DNA from 3 places in the Paraburkholderia sp. BR10923 genome. Region 1 is predicted to be linked to each of the others. Evidence: predicted binding sites of a transcription regulator. Region 1 holds the regulator's gene; each other region holds the start of a gene.
What was found. Region 1 encodes HrcA, which represses chaperone genes, less so after heat shock. Its sites were predicted from a motif close to TTAGCACTCNNNNNNNNNGAGTGCTAA; they were not measured.
Positions count from the first base shown of each region.

Region 2: groES (co-chaperone GroES) is a predicted target of HrcA. The motif match lies at 4,542-4,568, and genes of this name have one in related genera.
Region 3: rpoH (RNA polymerase sigma factor RpoH) is a predicted target of HrcA. The motif match lies at 3,048-3,074, and genes of this name have one in related genera.

Region 1 covers NZ_JBFPKO010000004.1:263,890-269,453, reverse strand. Annotated here, with positions in the region: gene recN (DNA repair protein RecN) at 1-205, opposite strand, end outside; gene AB3X94_RS09755 (NAD kinase) at 269-1,171, opposite strand; gene hrcA (heat-inducible transcriptional repressor HrcA) at 1,382-2,401, shown strand; gene hemH (ferrochelatase) at 2,580-3,650, shown strand; gene AB3X94_RS09740 (RNA-binding S4 domain-containing protein) at 3,659-4,066, shown strand; gene AB3X94_RS09735 (hypothetical protein) at 4,038-4,199, opposite strand; gene grpE (nucleotide exchange factor GrpE) at 4,563-5,150, shown strand; gene dnaK (molecular chaperone DnaK) at 5,483-5,564, shown strand, end outside.
Region 2 covers NZ_JBFPKO010000004.1:156,058-161,621, reverse strand. Annotated here, with positions in the region: gene AB3X94_RS09260 (polysaccharide biosynthesis tyrosine autokinase) at 1-879, shown strand, start outside; gene AB3X94_RS09255 (hypothetical protein) at 984-1,553, opposite strand; gene AB3X94_RS09250 (hypothetical protein) at 1,528-2,550, shown strand; gene AB3X94_RS09245 (hypothetical protein) at 2,897-3,514, opposite strand; gene AB3X94_RS09240 (hypothetical protein) at 3,834-4,223, shown strand; gene groES (co-chaperone GroES) at 4,640-4,930, shown strand; gene groL (chaperonin GroEL) at 4,984-5,564, shown strand, end outside.
Region 3 covers NZ_JBFPKO010000004.1:442,407-447,970, forward strand. Annotated here, with positions in the region: gene ybiB (DNA-binding protein YbiB) at 1-240, shown strand, start outside; partial or broken gene AB3X94_RS10520 (2-isopropylmalate synthase) at 618-1,604, shown strand; gene AB3X94_RS10525 (nuclear transport factor 2 family protein) at 1,794-2,177, opposite strand; gene AB3X94_RS10530 (acyloxyacyl hydrolase) at 2,219-2,782, opposite strand; gene rpoH (RNA polymerase sigma factor RpoH) at 3,136-4,071, shown strand; gene cydP (cytochrome oxidase putative small subunit CydP) at 4,488-4,748, shown strand; gene AB3X94_RS10545 (cytochrome ubiquinol oxidase subunit I) at 4,738-5,564, shown strand, end outside.

The DNA.
Region 1 (5,564 bases):
CGAACTCCGCGGTGATATCGGCGCGGCTCTCGCCGGTGCGCACGACGCTCGCCTCGGCGCGCGCGCCTAGCGCGAGCGCGAGGGCGTCGATCAGGATCGATTTGCCGGCGCCGGTTTCGCCCGAGAAAACGGTAAAGCCGCTGTCGAATTCGAGGTCGAGCGCGGCGACGATGACGAAGTCGCGTATCGAGAGGTGGCGAAGCATGGAGGTCGTCGGGTAGCTTGGATTCGGGTGGCGGCCGCGGCGGCGCGGGCTTGAAAGCGCCGCTTACGGCCTCGGGTCTTCTTCGTGCGACGGGTACTCGTGCCAGTGCAGCTTCTTGCGCAGCGTCGCGTAATAGCTGTAGCCGACAGGATGCAGCATTGGCACCGTGTGACGCGAACGGCGCACCTCGATCGTGTCGCCGAGCTCCAGCGACGTGAACGACTGCATGTCGAAATTGACGTTCACTTCGCGCCCGGAAACGATCTGGATGCTGACCTTCGAGTCGTCCGGCAGCACGATCGGCCGGTTCGACAGCGCGTGCGGCGCGATCGGCACGAGCACGAAGCCCTGCAATTGGGGATGCAGGATCGGCCCCTGCGACGACAGCGCGTACGCGGTCGAGCCGGTCGGCGTCGCGACGATCAGGCCGTCCGAGCGCTGGTTGTACATGAAGCGGCCGTCGACCGACACGCGCAGCTCCGCCATGCCCGAAAAACCGCTACGGTTGACCACCACGTCGTTGAACGCGAGCGCGTGATAGATCGACGTGCCGTCGCGCACGATGCGCGCTTCCAGCAGCACCCGCTCCTCGCGCTCGAAATTGCCGGACAGCATTTGCGGCACGATCTCGCGCATGTCGGAGATCGGAATGTCGGTGATGAAGCCGAGCCGTCCGTGGTTGATGCCGATCAAGGGCGTGCGATATGGCGCGAGCTGGCGACCGATGCCGAGCATCGTGCCGTCGCCGCCGAGCACCACGGCGACGTCGGCGCGCGCGCCGATCTCGGCGGGACGCAGCGCCGGATAGTCGGTTACGCCGATCTCGGCGGCGGTGTCGGCTTCGAACACGACTTCGAGGCCGAGCTTCGCGATGCACGCGGCGAGCGCGGTCAGCGGCTCGCTGATGCCTGGCGTATTGCTGCGCCCGACGAGCGCGACGGTCTTGAACTGGCTGGTCACTTGCATGCCGGCATTACACCATAGGTAGGGCCTGAAAAGAACCGCAGGCCAACCCGGTAGCGGGCCGGTGCACGCGGGGCGTCTGCGCATGTCGCGATTATCGTTAGAATGGTGAAGACCCGATGACATGCGCGCCCGCTGACGGCGCCGCATTTGCCGGGAGCGGGTGCCGCGGGCGCTCGCGGCTGCGATGCCATTGAGCTAAAATTTTTCGTCATGCTAGATCCTCGCGCACAAACCCTCCTCAAAACGCTGATCGAGCGCTACATCGCTGAAGGTCAGCCGGTCGGCTCGCGCACGCTGTCACGTTACTCGGGCCTCGAGCTGAGCCCGGCCACGATCCGCAACGTGATGTCGGACCTCGAGGATCTGGGGCTCGTGATCAGTCCGCACACGTCGGCGGGGCGCATTCCGACGCCGCGCGGCTACCGTCTGTTCGTCGACACGATGTTGACGGTCGAGTCCGCCGCCGACGAAGAAGCGGTGATGCGCGCGGTCAAAACCACGCTGCAGGTGGGCGAGCCGCAGAAGATCGTCGCCGCGGCGGCGAGCGTGCTGTCCAACCTGTCGCAGTTCGCCGGCGTGGTGCTCACACCGCGCCGCAGCCACGTATTCAAGCAGATCGAATTCATGCGCCTGTCCGACAAGCGCATTCTGCTGATCATAGTGACGCCCGAAGGCGACGTGCAGAACCGCATCCTCGCCACCCAGCGCGACTTTTCGCCTTCGCAGCTGGTGGAAGCCTCCAATTACATCAACGCGCACTTCGCGGGCCTCTCGTTCGACGAAGTGCGCCGCCGCCTGCGCGAGGAAATCGACGAGCTGCGCGGCGACATGACCTCGTTGATGCACGCGGCCGTCACCGCGAGCACCGACGAATCCGATACCGGCGAGACTGTGCTTATCTCCGGCGAGCGCAATCTGCTCGAAGTCGCCGATCTTTCGTCGGACATGGCGCGCCTGCGCAAGCTGTTCGATGTGTTCGACCAGAAGACCAGCCTCCTTCAGTTGCTCGACGTGTCGAGTCACGCGGCGGGTGTGCAAATTTTCATTGGCGGCGAATCGACGCTGGTGCCGATCGAGGAAATGAGCGTCGTCACCGCGCCGTACGAGGTGAACGGCAAGATCGTCGGCACGCTCGGTGTGATCGGACCGACCCGCATGGCCTACAACCGCGTGATTCCGATCGTGGACATCACCGCGCGGCTGTTGTCCATGACGCTCAGCCAGCAGTAGTCCTCGCGCTCCGCGGCGCCGCCGTCATCGCAGAGCGTGCCGGCCATGATGCGCGAACGGGCGGCGTCTGCCAATCGTCCGAATGGCCAGGGTACGGCGACGCCCGGCCGAACCCGCGCCGCTATAATGAATCTCCATTGAATCGACTCGCCGCGTGAAGCGGTGACTTCTGCTGCCTATGCGCTTCGACCTCGAGCGGCCATCACAGAACGCCACATCGCATCGCGTCGCCGTGTTGCTGATCAACCTCGGCACGCCCGACGCGCCGACACCGCGCGCGGTACGCAGCTATCTCGCGCAGTTCCTGTCCGATCCCCGCGTGATCGAAATTCCCGCGTTGCTGTGGCAGCTGATTCTGCGTCTGCTGATCCTGCCGCTTCGCGGCCGCAGTTCCGCCAGGAAGTACGCGGCGGTATGGATGCCCGAGGGCTCGCCGCTGCGCGTGCACACCGAAAAGCAGGTCGAGGGTTTGCGCCATCTGCTGCAAGTCAACGACTACACGGTGCTGGTCGACTACGCGATGCGCTACGGCACGCCCGGCATTCCGGCAATGCTGAACCAGCTGAAGCTCGCCGGCGCCGAGCGCGTGCTGCTGATGCCGATGTATCCGCAGTATTCGGCGTCCACCACGGCGACCGCGTTCGATGAAGCCTTTTCCGCGCTCAAGCGCATGCGCAACCAGCCGGAAATCCGCACGGTTCGCCAGTACGCCGATCACCCGGCATATATCGCGGCGCTCGCCGCGCAGGTGCGTCACCACTGGCATCTGCACGGCCGCCCTGATTTCGCGGCGGGCGACAAGCTCGTGCTGAGTTTCCACGGCGTGCCCAAGCGCACGCTCGACCTCGGCGACCCGTATCACGAGCAATGCCAGCAGACCGGTGCACTGCTGATGCAGGCGCTCGAATTGACGCCTGTCGAATGCCGCATCACGTTCCAGTCGCGCTTTGGTAAGGCCGAATGGCTGCAGCCTTACACGGCGCCGACGTTGAAGGAACTGGGCGCGGCAGGCGTGCGGCGTGCTGACGTGTTTTGTCCGGGTTTCACCGCCGACTGCCTCGAAACGATCGAGGAAATCGGCATGGAAGTGCGCGACGAATTTCTGCAGGCGGGTGGCAAGGAGTTTCACCGGATCCCCTGTCTGAACGCGTCTCAGCCGTGGGTTGCCGCGCTCGGCGAAATCGTCGCGCAGCATCTGCAGGGCTGGCCGGTGCAGGCGGTGCCGGTGCCGCACACGACAGGAGCTTGAATACGCAGATGAACTACCGCATCTCAACCGAACCGGGCGCGAAACTGCGCATCGACAAATGGCTGTGGGCCGCGCGTTTCTTCAAGACGCGTTCGCTGGCCGCGGATGCGGTCGACAAGGGGCGGGTGCGCATCGGCGGCGCGGCCGTGAAGCCGGCCAAGGACGTGCGTGTCGGCGATCTGGTCGAAATCGAGATCGAGCGCTACGTGTGGCAGGTCGAGGTGCTGGGCGTGTGCGACGTGCGCGGCCCGGCGAGCGTGGCGCAGACGCTTTACGTTGAAACCGCGCAGAGCAAGGAGAAGCGGCAGGTCGAGCAGGAACGGCGCAAGGTGTATCACGAGCCGGCGGCCGCGCTGCACGGGCGACCGACGAAACGCGACCGGCGCACTATCGACAGATTTTCGGGTGGGAACTAAAAAACTGCTCGACCGTGGCGTGTGCGCCACCGTACTCGGTGGTGTGGTCGTTAACCGCGCCGGACATGCAGATGGTCGTGGTGCCCGCGATCAGTACCAGTGCGACCACCCCGATTGCAACGGTCAGTTTCACGGTACTCCTCTCGATGGGCTGAAACGGGCTATCGGAACGACTGTCAGGTGTCCGTAAGGCTTACGTCAAATTAGGGTTAACGTGCGTTGCCGCTCCATGACTGGAGAATAGGTCAGTTGCGGGCTGCACTCAATCCCTATCTGATTGCGCCACATGAATGCCTGTTACGGCGCATTTCGCCTGCACGACGGTGGTGCGAAAAAACCTCGGAGCCGCTTGAAACGGCTATTTCAGACCCCATCTGGGGTCCGGTCTGGCGGATCGGCGCGAAGACACCTGTCGCGATTTTGCAAAGCACGAATCGTACTGTGTCGGAACGGCTTTTTCCGTCTTTGCTTTTACTTTTTAACGACTTTCAGCGACATGGAAAACACGCAAGAGAACCCGACGAGCCAGAATCCCACGCCCGCCGACGAAGCCGCGCGCCAGGCCGCCGAGGCGGCTGAGGCCGCCACTCAACAGCAGGACACCGGCGCCACCACTGAGTCCGCCCAGGCTGCCGCCGAGCAGGCGCTGGCCGACGCTCAGGCGAAGATCGCCGAGTTGCAGGAAGACTTCCTGCGCGCGAAGGCCGAAACCGAAAACGTGCGCCGTCGCGCTCAGGAAGACGTCGCCAAGGCGCACAAGTTTGCGATCGAGAACTTCGCCGAGCATCTGCTGCCGGTGGTCGACAGCCTCGAGGCGGCCGTCGCCCATTCGTCCGACGACCTGCAGAAGGTCCGCGAAGGCGTCGAGCTCACGCTGCGCCAGTTGAGCGGCGCGCTCGAGAAGGGCCGCGTCGTGGCGATCAATCCGGTCGGCGAAAAGTTCGACCCACATCGCCATCAGGCCATTTCGATGGTGCCGGCCGACCAGGAGCCGAACACCGTCGTCGCGGTGCTGCAAAAGGGCTTCGTGATCGCGGACCGCGTGCTGCGTCCCGCGCTGGTGACCGTCGCCGCGCCGAAGTAAGCACGTCGAAGCGCACCCCGGGCGTCCGCGCCGGCGGCGTCTGCCTCGTCGCTTCGGATCGCCGCGCGCCGCAAAACATCCAGTCGATTCAGGCACTTCCGGCGAACCCCGCCGGGGGCGCCGTGCAAGCTGGCGGAGCGGGTTCGCAGCAAGGATCCACGAGCCCGCCCCTTGATTGAAAAAAATTAAAGACCGCATCGCAATAGAGGTCTTGAAAACGATGTGGCCGCACTTATTTTGAGTGCAGGTAGGAATTGAGAGCGGATCGTCCCGCCGCCAGATGGGCCAACCGGGCGCTTTCCGCAGCGATCAAAGTCAGGAGATTTGTAAAAATGGGCAAAATCATCGGCATCGACCTCGGCACGACCAACTCGTGCGTGGCGATCATGGAAGGCAACTCGGTCAAGGTCATCG
Region 2 (5,564 bases), 110 kb from region 1:
CTGGTGATTTTGATGTCGCTCGGCGGCGGCCTCGTGCTCGGCTTGCTGCTGGTGTTCCTGAAGCGCGCGATGCGCGGCGGCGTGGAGCGCCCGGACGAACTCGAGGGGATGCTCGGCGTGCCGGTATTCGCGGTGGTGCCGCGCAGCCAGACGCAATTGCGTCTGCAGGAAAAGGTGTCATTGCGCCAGCGCGGGCAGCATGTGCTCGCGCAGCAGGCGCCCGAGGATCTCGCGGTGGAGGGCGTGCGCAATCTGCGCACGTCGCTGCAGTTGTCGCTCGATCATGCGGCCAACAACGTCGTGATGATCACCGGGTCGCGGCCCGATGCGGGCAAGTCGTTTCTGTCGGTGAATCTGGCGACGCTGGTCGCGTCGGCAAACAAGCGCGTGCTGATCATCGACGGTGACATGCGGCGCGGCGACGTGCATTCGCATTTCGGCGTCAGTCATCGGCCGGGACTGTCCGACGTGCTGTGCGGTGGCGATCTCAACGCGATGATCCAGCGCGACGTACTGCCGGGCCTCGACGTGCTCGCGAAAGGCACGCTGCCCTCGCACCCGGCCGAGCTGCTGATGAGCCGACGCTTCGAGGCGATGCTCGAGTTGCTGAAGCCGCAATACGACGTCGTGATCATCGATACGCCGCCGGTGCTCGCCGTGACCGATTCGACGCTGATCGGCAAATACGCGGCGACGTCGCTGCTGGTCGTGCGGCATGGGCGTCAGCCGCTGCACGAGATCATCGAAACCGCCAAACGCCTGCGTAACGGCGGTGTCGGCCTGCGCGGCGTGCTGCTCACCGACGTGCCGCAGGAAGCCGCGTTCCTAGGCTCGGGGTATCAGGGCGGCTATTACGGCTACGACAGCATCGTCGGTTGACACGGCTGCCCGCGCGGCGCGTCTTTTGGGGAGCGCCGCGCGGGCAGGCGTGATTGGCGGCATGCTCGTGCCGCCATCTCGCGAGATCCCTCGTAATCCTTAGCTCAGTGGTGGCGCAGCAGATCGCGCAATGCGTGCGACTCTTCCGCCGGCGGCTCCACGGTCTGCCACGCCGACGGCGGGATGGTCTGCCACGCCGATTCGTGCGACGCGAGCGAGACGAGGCGCTGCGCGGCCTTGCTGCTCGAATCGATCCGCAACGCTTCGTTGGCGTTGTGCGACGCGCACTCCCAACGTCCGACGTTGCTACAGCCGCGCGCGAGACTCAGCAACGCGTCCCGTTGCTGCTCTAGCGTGCTGACCTGGGCGCGCATGCCGCGCGCGTCGCGATTGTTGGGCTGCGCAGTGATGGCTGCGGCGAGGCGCGCTTTGGTCGCCGACAGATTGCCTCGTTGCAGATAGCCGCGCGCGGCTTTCAGATTGCGCTCGGCGTCGGCGCGCTGTTTGTCGGCCAGCGTGAGCGGCGCGGCCAACGTGTCGGTGTTGCTGCTGGGGTTGGTGTTGATCGACGCGACCGCCGTGCCGCGCGGCGTGGGCGCGGCGACGCCCGCGCCCGATTTCGTGGTTGGCGCTGCGGTGGGTGCGGCCGTGACGACGAGTGGAGACGATGGCACGACGGCCGGCGTAGTCGCAACGACTGACGGTGACGGTCGGGCCGGGACGGGTGCAGTCGCCACGGCTGGCGGTGCCGATCGCGTCACGGTAGACGCGGACGCGACGACGGGCGGTGCTGCGCGAGCTACGGTCGGCGTGGTCGCCACGGCCGGCGGTGCCGATCGCGCTACGGTTAACGCGGACGCGACGACGGGCGGTGCTGCGCGAGCTACGGTCGGCGTGGTCGCCACGACGGGAGGTGACGAGCGCGTCACGGTGGGCGCGGACGCGACGACGGGCGGTGCTGCGCGAGCTACGGTCGGCGTGGTCGCCACGGCCGGCGGTGCCGATCGCGCTACGGTTAGCGCGGACGCGACGACGGGCGGTGCTGCGCGAGCTACGGTGGGCGTGGTCGCCACGGCCGGCGGTGACGAGCGCGTCACGATTGGCGCGGTCGCCACGACGGGCGATGAGGATGGTGCGACGGTCGAGGTGGTGGCCACGACTGGCGGTGACGACCGAGCCAAGGTGGGCGCGGTCGCCACGACGGGCGACGAGGATGGCGCGACGTTCGTCGTGGCCGCCACGGCCGGCGGTGACGATCGCGCTACGGGGGGCGCGGACGCGACGACGGGCGGTGACGAGCGCGCCACGGCAGGCGCGGTCGCCACGACCTGCGGCGCCGATGACGCGACAGGCGCGCTCACGTTCGCCGGTTGCTGCCGCGCGACGATCACGGGACGCGGCGCTTGCGCGACGATCGACGCGGGCGTCGGCGCCGCGGCAACCGACGGTGCCGCATTCCGCGCAACGCTCTGCGCAGGGACTTGCCCAGGCGTGTCCGGATGCACCGTGCCGAAGGCCGTCACTGGCGTGTCGACGCTCGCATCGTCGTCGAGAAGAACGAAGCCGATATACACCGCGCCGAGCGTCGCGAGCGCGGCGGCGGTTAGCGCAAGCGGGTGCCGCCGTCGACGTCCGCCCGGCTCGAACGTGGCCTCGTCGAGCAATTCGTAGGGGCTCATCTTCGTTTGCGCGGAGCGCCGCGAGGCACGGTCCGCGGGCAAGCTCGCGGCCGCTGGCAGCGGGTCGAGTTGCGCGCGCGATGTACTCAGCGCCCGGGATCGCGCGGTGCGCTCGCCGGGCTTGTCGTCCGTATCGAACGAATCGATCGGCAGCGCATGGCATGCGGGACACGGCGAAAAGCGGCCCCGCAGCGGCACGCCGCAGTATGCGCAGTGATGGAAAAATGGCTGGTCGGAAGTCGAGTCGCGCGGCATGGCCGTGTCGCTCCACTGGCGCCGAAGGTCGGCGCCATTAAAAAGAATGAATGCGACGACGCTCGCAGGCGGCGTCGGCCGAACTACTGGACGACGTAACCGCGCGCCTGCATGCACGCGCCGTAGGCGGCCCAATAGCGGGTCATCGGAGGCTCGGGCGCGGGCAGCGGCGGCAGCTTCACGTTCGACGCCGCGTTGGCCTGCATCGAAGCGCCCGCTCCATCCGACGCGCCGGCTGCCGCGCTCGCGCCCAGTGTCGCCGCCGATGCGCTCGGCGGTGCGTTCGCCGCCGCGGTGGCCGGTGCCCCTGGCGCGCTGGCGCCGTTCGCGGCTTCGTTCACGGGCTTCGCCGACGCTGCGCCGCCAGGCGCTTGCGCGCCGGCGAGCGGCGCGCTCGCGGCTTCGGGCGCGCTCGCGTTCCACGGCAGCGGCGTGGCCGAGAAGGAACTGGGGGGAAGCGGGGGTTTCGACGGTACGCCGGTCGACGCACCTTTGGCCGCCGGCGGATGACGCGGCGGAATCTGCGACTCGTGGGCCATGTTGACCCCGGTCACGCGGTTCGCCTCGGCGTAGCACATCGCGTTATCGATGCTGCGCTCGTAAGGGCTCTGACTTCGGATCGGATAGGTGACTGGCCGCCACGCGAACGCGGCAGTGCTCGTCACCAATAGCGTCAGTACGGTATATGTTTTAAATGCCATCGCAGTCACTCCCGCAGCGATGTCTCGCCTTTTGTGTTTGATTTCGTGTCGTGTTCGAGCTTGTTGTCGATGCCTGGCGCTCGTGCTTCTGTCGCGGCCTGCCGATAGGCCGTGGCGTTGCGGTGCTCGTGCCACGGCTCCCCGGAAGGGCACGTCGCGAATGCCGCTTTAACGAGCGTAGCACCGCGGCTTGGCCACGCGATGCATCGAATAGCGCGCGAAAACGCCATCGTGCAGTGCAATCAGGACACAATCGGCGAGGCGGCGTTGAAGATCGGGACAATCCCTGGTCGCCACGAAGGATCGTCAGGAGTCGAAGATGAAGAATCCATCGTATCGCTATCGACCGCTTTGCGCTGCGCTTTGTTTGTCGATGCTGTCGCTCGCCGTGCCGCTCGCGAGCGACGCGAGCGACGCCAACATGAGCGCGGAGACGGCGGGCGAGCGGGCGAGTTTCGCGCAGGCGTTTTGCGACGTGTCGCCCGAGCGCATCGGCGCCTATAAGGAGCGGCTCCGAAAGGTGCTTACCGGAGCGACCGATTTCGATCAGCACTGGGACGCGGGCTGGCATCGCGCCGACGACACCAATAGCCAGATGAACGCACTACGCGAGCGAGACCCGAAGGAATTCGCGGCGCGTATCAAGGTCAATTGCGAACGGCTCAAGTGGATGGCAGGTAACGCGTTGCGCCCGCCTGCGCAGAAGTGAGTCGAACGGGACGAGCCGGTCGGTGTCGCGGGCCGTACGGGCGTTGCGACCTCATGCTCGATCGGACGGGGGTTTTCCCTGGAAATGGCAGATCCGACGGTATCGAGTACGGTGCGCGGCCGCTGTTTGTCTGCGATAGCGCCCTTTCGCCGTGCGGCGACAAGCCGCAAATCTCGCCGCAACTATTTGTTTTTGCTCGGGTTCGCAGCTCAGACGCATGATTGCGCCGGCGCGCCGGCACCGCGCCGGTCGTCCAAAACCTCGCCCGCAGCGCCGCTGCTCCCTACTTCTTGAATTTGTCACTACCCGTCCATATAATTAGCACTCGCTGCACGAGAGTGCTAACAACATCTCCGGTTGGCTCGTCCAGCCGGGTTTTCTCAGCGTTCTTCAGTCTCAATCAGAGAGGAGTATGTATGAACCTTCGTCCTTTGCATGATCGCGTGATCGTCAAGCGTCTGGATCAGGAAACTAAGACCGCGTCGGGCATCGTGATCCCCGAAGCCGCAGCGGAAAAGCCGGATCAAGGTGAAATCCTCGCAGTCGGCCCGGGCAAGCGCGACGACAAGGGCGCAGCGATCGCCCTCGACGTGAAGGTCGGCGACCGCGTCCTGTTCGGCAAGTACGCAGGCCAGACCGTCAAGGTCGACGGCAACGAACTCCTGGTGATGCGCGAAGAAGACATCATGGCCGTGGTGCAGAAGTAAGCGCAAAGTCGCTACTTCCCCGGTTATATCCAAAGTATTCAAGGAGTTAGAAGATGGCAGCTAAAGACGTCGTATTCGGTGATTCCGCCCGTGCCAAGATGGTCGAAGGCGTGAACATTCTCGCCAACGCCGTGAAGGTCACGCTGGGTCCGAAGGGCCGCAACGTGGTCCTCGAGCGCAGCTTCGGCGGCCCGACGGTCACCAAGGACGGTGTGTCGGTCGCAAAAGAGATCGAACTGAAAGACAAGCTCCAGAACATGGGCGCGCAAATGGTCAAGGAAGTCGCTTCCAAGACCAGCGACAACGCAGGCGACGGCACGACGACCGCTACGGTTCTCGCGCAATCGATCGTCCGCGAAGGCATGAAGTACGTCGCATCGGGCATGAACCCGATGGACCTGAAGCGCGGTATCGACAAGGCTGTTGCAGCCGCAATCGAAGAACTGCGCAAGATCAGCAAGCCGTGCACGACCAACAAGGAAATCGCCCAGGTCGGCGCGATCTCGGCGAACAGCGATTCGTCGATCGGCGAGCGCATCGCTGAAGCAATGGACAAGGTCGGCAAGGAAGGCGTCATCACCGTCGAAGACGGCAAGTCGCTGCAAGACGAGCTGGACGTCGTCGAAGGTATGCA
Region 3 (5,564 bases), 180 kb from region 1:
GCGGTCGCCGATACGCGCCGCCAGGTGCAAGTCGACTGGCTGCATGACGGCATCTGCGAGACGCGGCTGCCGCACGAGCGCTCTTCGCCCGATGCGCCCGAAGTCGAGCTGCCCGAAGCGCGCGACGCGGCGACCACGGCCGCCTGGATCGACGCCGTGCTGCGCGGCGAAGCACCGGTGCCGGGCGCGATCGAACGGCAGGTCGAGCTGATCGTCGATATCGCGAAGACGGCGGCCTGACGGTCGCGGCTTGACAGGCCAACGCCCGCCGTCATACATTTGGCCCCATGCGTTCCCTCCCGAACACCCTCCGAATTATCTCCGGCCGCCTAGCGCGGCCCCTATCGCTACGCCTGGCGTAAGTCACGCGTAGCGCCGCGCGCTGGCAGCTCCGGTTGCCGTCGGCGGTCCTCCCGGTAGTTCCCGCAGTCTCGCTTCACCCCCGTCGTAGTTCTCCACAACCTGTCGTCGTTTGCATTCGTCCGTTTACCGCGCGGGCGAAGCGAGAGGATCAAATGCACGTTGCCTCGGGCATCCGCATCGTGCATGCGTGACAGTCGGCCAACCGCTCGACGTCCCACCCTCCGCCGACGACACCACGAATGAGGCACCTCACCATGTTGCGCAATCCCGCTGAAAAGTACCGCCCCTTTCCCGCCGTGCGGCTGACCGGCCGCAAATGGCCGAGTCGCACGATCGACGCCGCGCCCGTCTGGATGAGCACCGACCTGCGCGACGGCAACCAGGCGCTGATCGAACCGATGAACGCCGCGCAAAAGCTCGAGTACTTCGAGATGCTGGTCGCGATCGGTTTCAAGGAAATCGAAGTGGGCTTTCCGTCGGCCTCGCAGACCGATTTCGACTTCGTGCGCAAGCTGATCGACGAGCGGCGCATTCCCGACGACGTCACGATCGAAGTCTTCGTACCCTCGCGCGCGGAGCTGATCGCACGCACGTTCGAAGCGCTCGAAGGCGCGCCGCGCGCGATCGTGCATCTGTATAACGCGATCTGCCCGTCGTTCCGGCGCATCGTGTTCCAGCAATCGAAGCACGAGATCAAGGCGCTCGCAGTCGAAGGCACGCGCGTCATCAAGGAACATGCGCAGGCGCGGCCGGGAACGCACTGGACCTTCCAGTACTCGCCCGAGACCTTCAACACGACCGAGCTGCCGTTCGCGCGCGAGGTATGCGACGCGGTCGCGCAAACGTGGCGGCCGACGCGCAATCACAAGATGATCGTCAACCTGCCGGCGAGCGTCGAAGCGGCCACGCCGAACGTATTCGCCGACCAGATCGAATGGATGCACCGCAACCTCGGCTACCGCGACAGCATCGTGCTGTCGGTGCATCCGCACAACGATCGCGGCACCGCCGTGGCCGCGGCGCAGCTCGCGCTGCTGGCGGGCGCCGATCGCATCGAAGGCTGTCTGTTCGGCAATGGCGAGCGCACCGGCAACGTCGACCTCGTCACGCTCGCGATGAACCTCGACGCGATGGCTATCGACAGCGGTCTGGATTTTTCGGATCTCGCGACGATCCGGCGCGTGGCGGAGCGCTGCACGCGGCTTCCAGTGGCCGCGCGGCATCCGTATGCGGGAGAAGTGGCGATGCGCGGCTCACGCGCGGCGCGCGACGCGGATGCCGAGCGCGATGAATACGGCGCAAACAGCCGCGATAAAGCTGAGGATTGCGCAACCGCGTAAATCCGACTTGAGCTTGCGGCGGCGGAGCGCGCACCCCGCATTCGGCTGCCGGGACGGGCGCGCTCACGAGGCGCGCCCGCGATGAAAATCTCACTCCAGCGCGCAACGTGTCGCCTGCCATGCGATCAGCCGCCACTGGCCGTCTTCGTGTGTGTGAATCGCGGTGTAGGCAATCGGGAACAACAGCGCGCCGTTGTTCGCTTCCATCTCGATCAGCGCGCGGCCCGTGACCACGTAGGTCTCGCGCCCGGCCGGCAGGACGTCTTGCGACTGCACCTCGATTTGCCGATAACGACGGCGCCCCGCGGTGATCCCGTCGATGAACTGTCGCTTCGTCTCGCGCTTGCCGTTCGTATGAACGTAGCTCACGTTGTCAGCGAGCAGCGTGTCGAGCGACTGCCCATCGCCGTCGACCATCGCGCGAAATCGCTCTCGCTCGAGCCCGCGAATCGCTTCGATCATCTTTGCCGCCATTGCAGAGCCCCTCGAACACCGCGAGCCGCAAGGGGCCACGGTCAGAAGTGATATTGCAAATATAGCTGGCTGAAATTTATACCAGGATTCGGCTCTTTGATACCGCCATTGGAAACATGCTGGAAGCGGTAGCCGGCGACATACTGCCGATGAGCGCCGAACTGCAGCCCGACGCCCGCCATCTCGGAGAATTGGAACGCGGTGCCCAACGTGAAGTCGGAAGAAATGCGCGGGCTGGTCAGCACCCCGACGCCGGCACCCACCTCGATGAATGGCCGCACCAAACCCGACGACTTGACGAAGCGGATCACCGGCGTCACACCGATCTCGCCGATGTCGTCGTGAACGTTTCCTTCATTGGTGTGCCACCACGCGACGTGCGCCTCGCCGATCAGCGCGAAATGCCAGTCGCCGATCTGCCACCAGGTGAGGTTCGGGTCCCAGACCACGCCGAGATCGAGCCTCTTGACGTGACGATCACCGACACCAGCGGCCACCAGCACGCCGAACTGGTCAGCCCGGGACGCGCCCGCCGCACCCAGCAGCAGAATGGCCAACGCACTTTTTAGAGTAAGTCCACGGACCACAAGATTCTTGTTGTTCATTCAGCCCCCATTCTGGTGACTATTAAGCGAGCGCCCCCTTTGTTCCACGCACGATTTAGGGGCAAGTATCTTCCAGGTTATGCGCCCAAACAGCAATTATTCACTTTAGAACAGAACGATGTCAGTCGATCATGAGGCGGCAGCCGCCTCGAACGGTAATTTGTACAGGCTCAACGCACAGTGCAAATAGAGCGTATGATGACTATCAGAAATCAAGACTCCATAGGATTTTCCGGAACTTGGATACCCCTGCGACATCTAAGTATTAGCACTCGGCAGATCTGAGTGCTAACATCCATCGCTGGAGTCGTTTACTGAGTACGCAATTGTCTGATTCCAAAGGAGCTTCACACGTGAGCCATGCAATGACCCTTCCGAGTACTTTGAGCCCGTCGTCGGCTAAGGCCGCTTCGGCAGGTGCACTGGCGCTCTCGCATTCCTCGCTGCTGTCCGGTCAACTGGGCAACATCGACGCCTACATCCAGGCGGTCAACCGGATCCCGATGCTGACGCCGGCGGAAGAACGCCGGTTCGCCACCGAATTGCGCGAACACGACAATCTGGAGGCCGCACGCCGCCTCGTGCTGTCGCACCTGCGACTCGTCGTGTCCATCGCGCGTAACTACCTCGGTTACGGGCTGCCGCACGCCGATCTGATCCAGGAAGGCAACATCGGCCTGATGAAAGCGGTCAAGCGCTTCGATCCCGAGCAGAACGTGCGCCTCGTGTCGTACGCAATGCACTGGATCAAGGCCGAGATCCACGAATACATCCTGCGCAACTGGCGCATGGTGAAGGTCGCCACCACGAAGGCGCAGCGCAAGCTGTTCTTCAACCTGCGCAGCCACAAGCAGGGCCTCGGCGCGTTCACGCCGGACGAGATCGAAGGTCTCGCCAAGGAACTGAACGTGAAGCGCGAAGAGGTCGCGGAGATGGAAACGCGTCTGTCGGGCGGCGATATCGCGCTCGAAGGTCAGGTCGAAGACGGTGAAGAGTCGTACGCGCCGATCGCGTATCTGGCCGACTCGCATAGCGAGCCGACCGCCGTGCTGGCTTCGCGTCAGCGCGACCGGCTACAAAGCGACGGCATCGCAAGCGCGCTCGACGCGCTCGATCCGCGCAGCCGCCGCATCATCGAAGCGCGCTGGCTGAAGGTGGCCGACGACGGCTCGGGCGGCTCCACGTTGCACGAGCTGGCCGACGAGTTCGGCGTGTCGGCCGAACGTATCCGCCAGATCGAAGCCAGCGCGATGAAGAAGATGCGCGGCGCACTGACCGAATACGCGTAAAAGCGTCGAAGCCATGCGCGCGTCAATTGTGTCCTGCCCACGACTTGGGTAAAAGCGACACACGGTAACCGGTCGCGTACTATTTAGCGACCATCGCGCTCAAGCCCCGCCCTCGCAAGACGGCGGGGCTTTTTCATTCCTTTCGTCCATTCGTGCGTCTCCCGGCCGCAGCGCATTCGCGTAGGCCTGTCCCCAAGCCGGCCTGTTGAGCCCGGTAAGCCTTTCTTGACGTATCGCGAGTCCGGTAGCAATACTGCACAGACGCGGCAAGTTTCACGACGTGATGCCGCATGGCTAACCTTGAGCGCGCGAGGTTCTCCCTCCTACAGTCGGCATGCATTCGCCAGACTGCCCGACGGCAAGGGCGGTCTGGATCCGGCCGGACTCTCCGGCGTGAAGTCGTCTTTCGACCGATCATGACCCTAGCCCTCAATCGCAGCAGCACTGTCCGGTCGCGCTTGCGCGGCGGGTTCACCAGGTGGGTGCGCGGTCCAACCCTGGCGCGCGATATCGCCATCATCCTCGTCATCAAGTTCGCCCTACTGATGGCGCTCAAATTCGCATTCTTCAATCATCCGCAGGCGGAGCACATGATGCTGCCGCCTCGGCAGGTCGCGCAGGCGCTGCTGTCGGTGCCCGCCCCGCATCCGTCCGGAGGTGATCAACATGCCCGTTAGCGAAGTCGTAGAACTGTCGCGGCTCCAGTTCGCCATCACGGCGCTTTATCACTTTCTGTTCGTGCCGCTCACGCTCGGCCTCGCCTGGTTGCTCGTCATCATGGAGTCGGTCTACGTGATGACCGGCAAGCAGATCTACAAGGACATGACGCAGTTCTGGGGCAAGCTGTTCGGCATCAACTTCGCAATGGGCGTCGCGACCGGCCTCACGCTCGAATTTCAGTTCGGCACCAACTGGGCCTATTACTCCCATTACGTCGGCGACATTTTCGGCGTGCCGCTCGCCGTCGAAGGACTGATGGCGTTCTTCCTCGAATCGACGTTCGTCGGTCTGTTCTTCTTCGGCTGGAACAGATTGTCAAAAGTGCAGCATCTGATCGTCACGTTCTGTGTCGCGCTCGGATCGAACCTGTCGGCGCTGTGGATTCTGATCGCCAACGGCTGGATGAACAATCCGGTCGGCGCGACGTTCAACTACCAGACGATGCGCATGGAGCTCGACAACATCGGCTCGGTGATCTTCAACCCGGTCGCACAGGTGAAGTTCGTGCACACGGTGTCGGCCGGTTACGTGACCGCGGCGTTGTTCGTGCTCGGGGTGTCGTCGTGGTATCTGTTGAAGCGCCGCGACACCGAGTTCGCGCTGCGCTCGTTCGCGATCGCCGCCGGTTTCGGCCTCGCGTCGGCGCTGTGCGTAATCGTGCTCGGCGACGAATCCGGCTATCGCACCGGTGAAGTCCAGCAGGTCAAGCTCGCCGCAATCGAATCCGAATGGGAGACCGCGCCCGCGCCGGCGCCGTTCACGGTCTTCGGTAT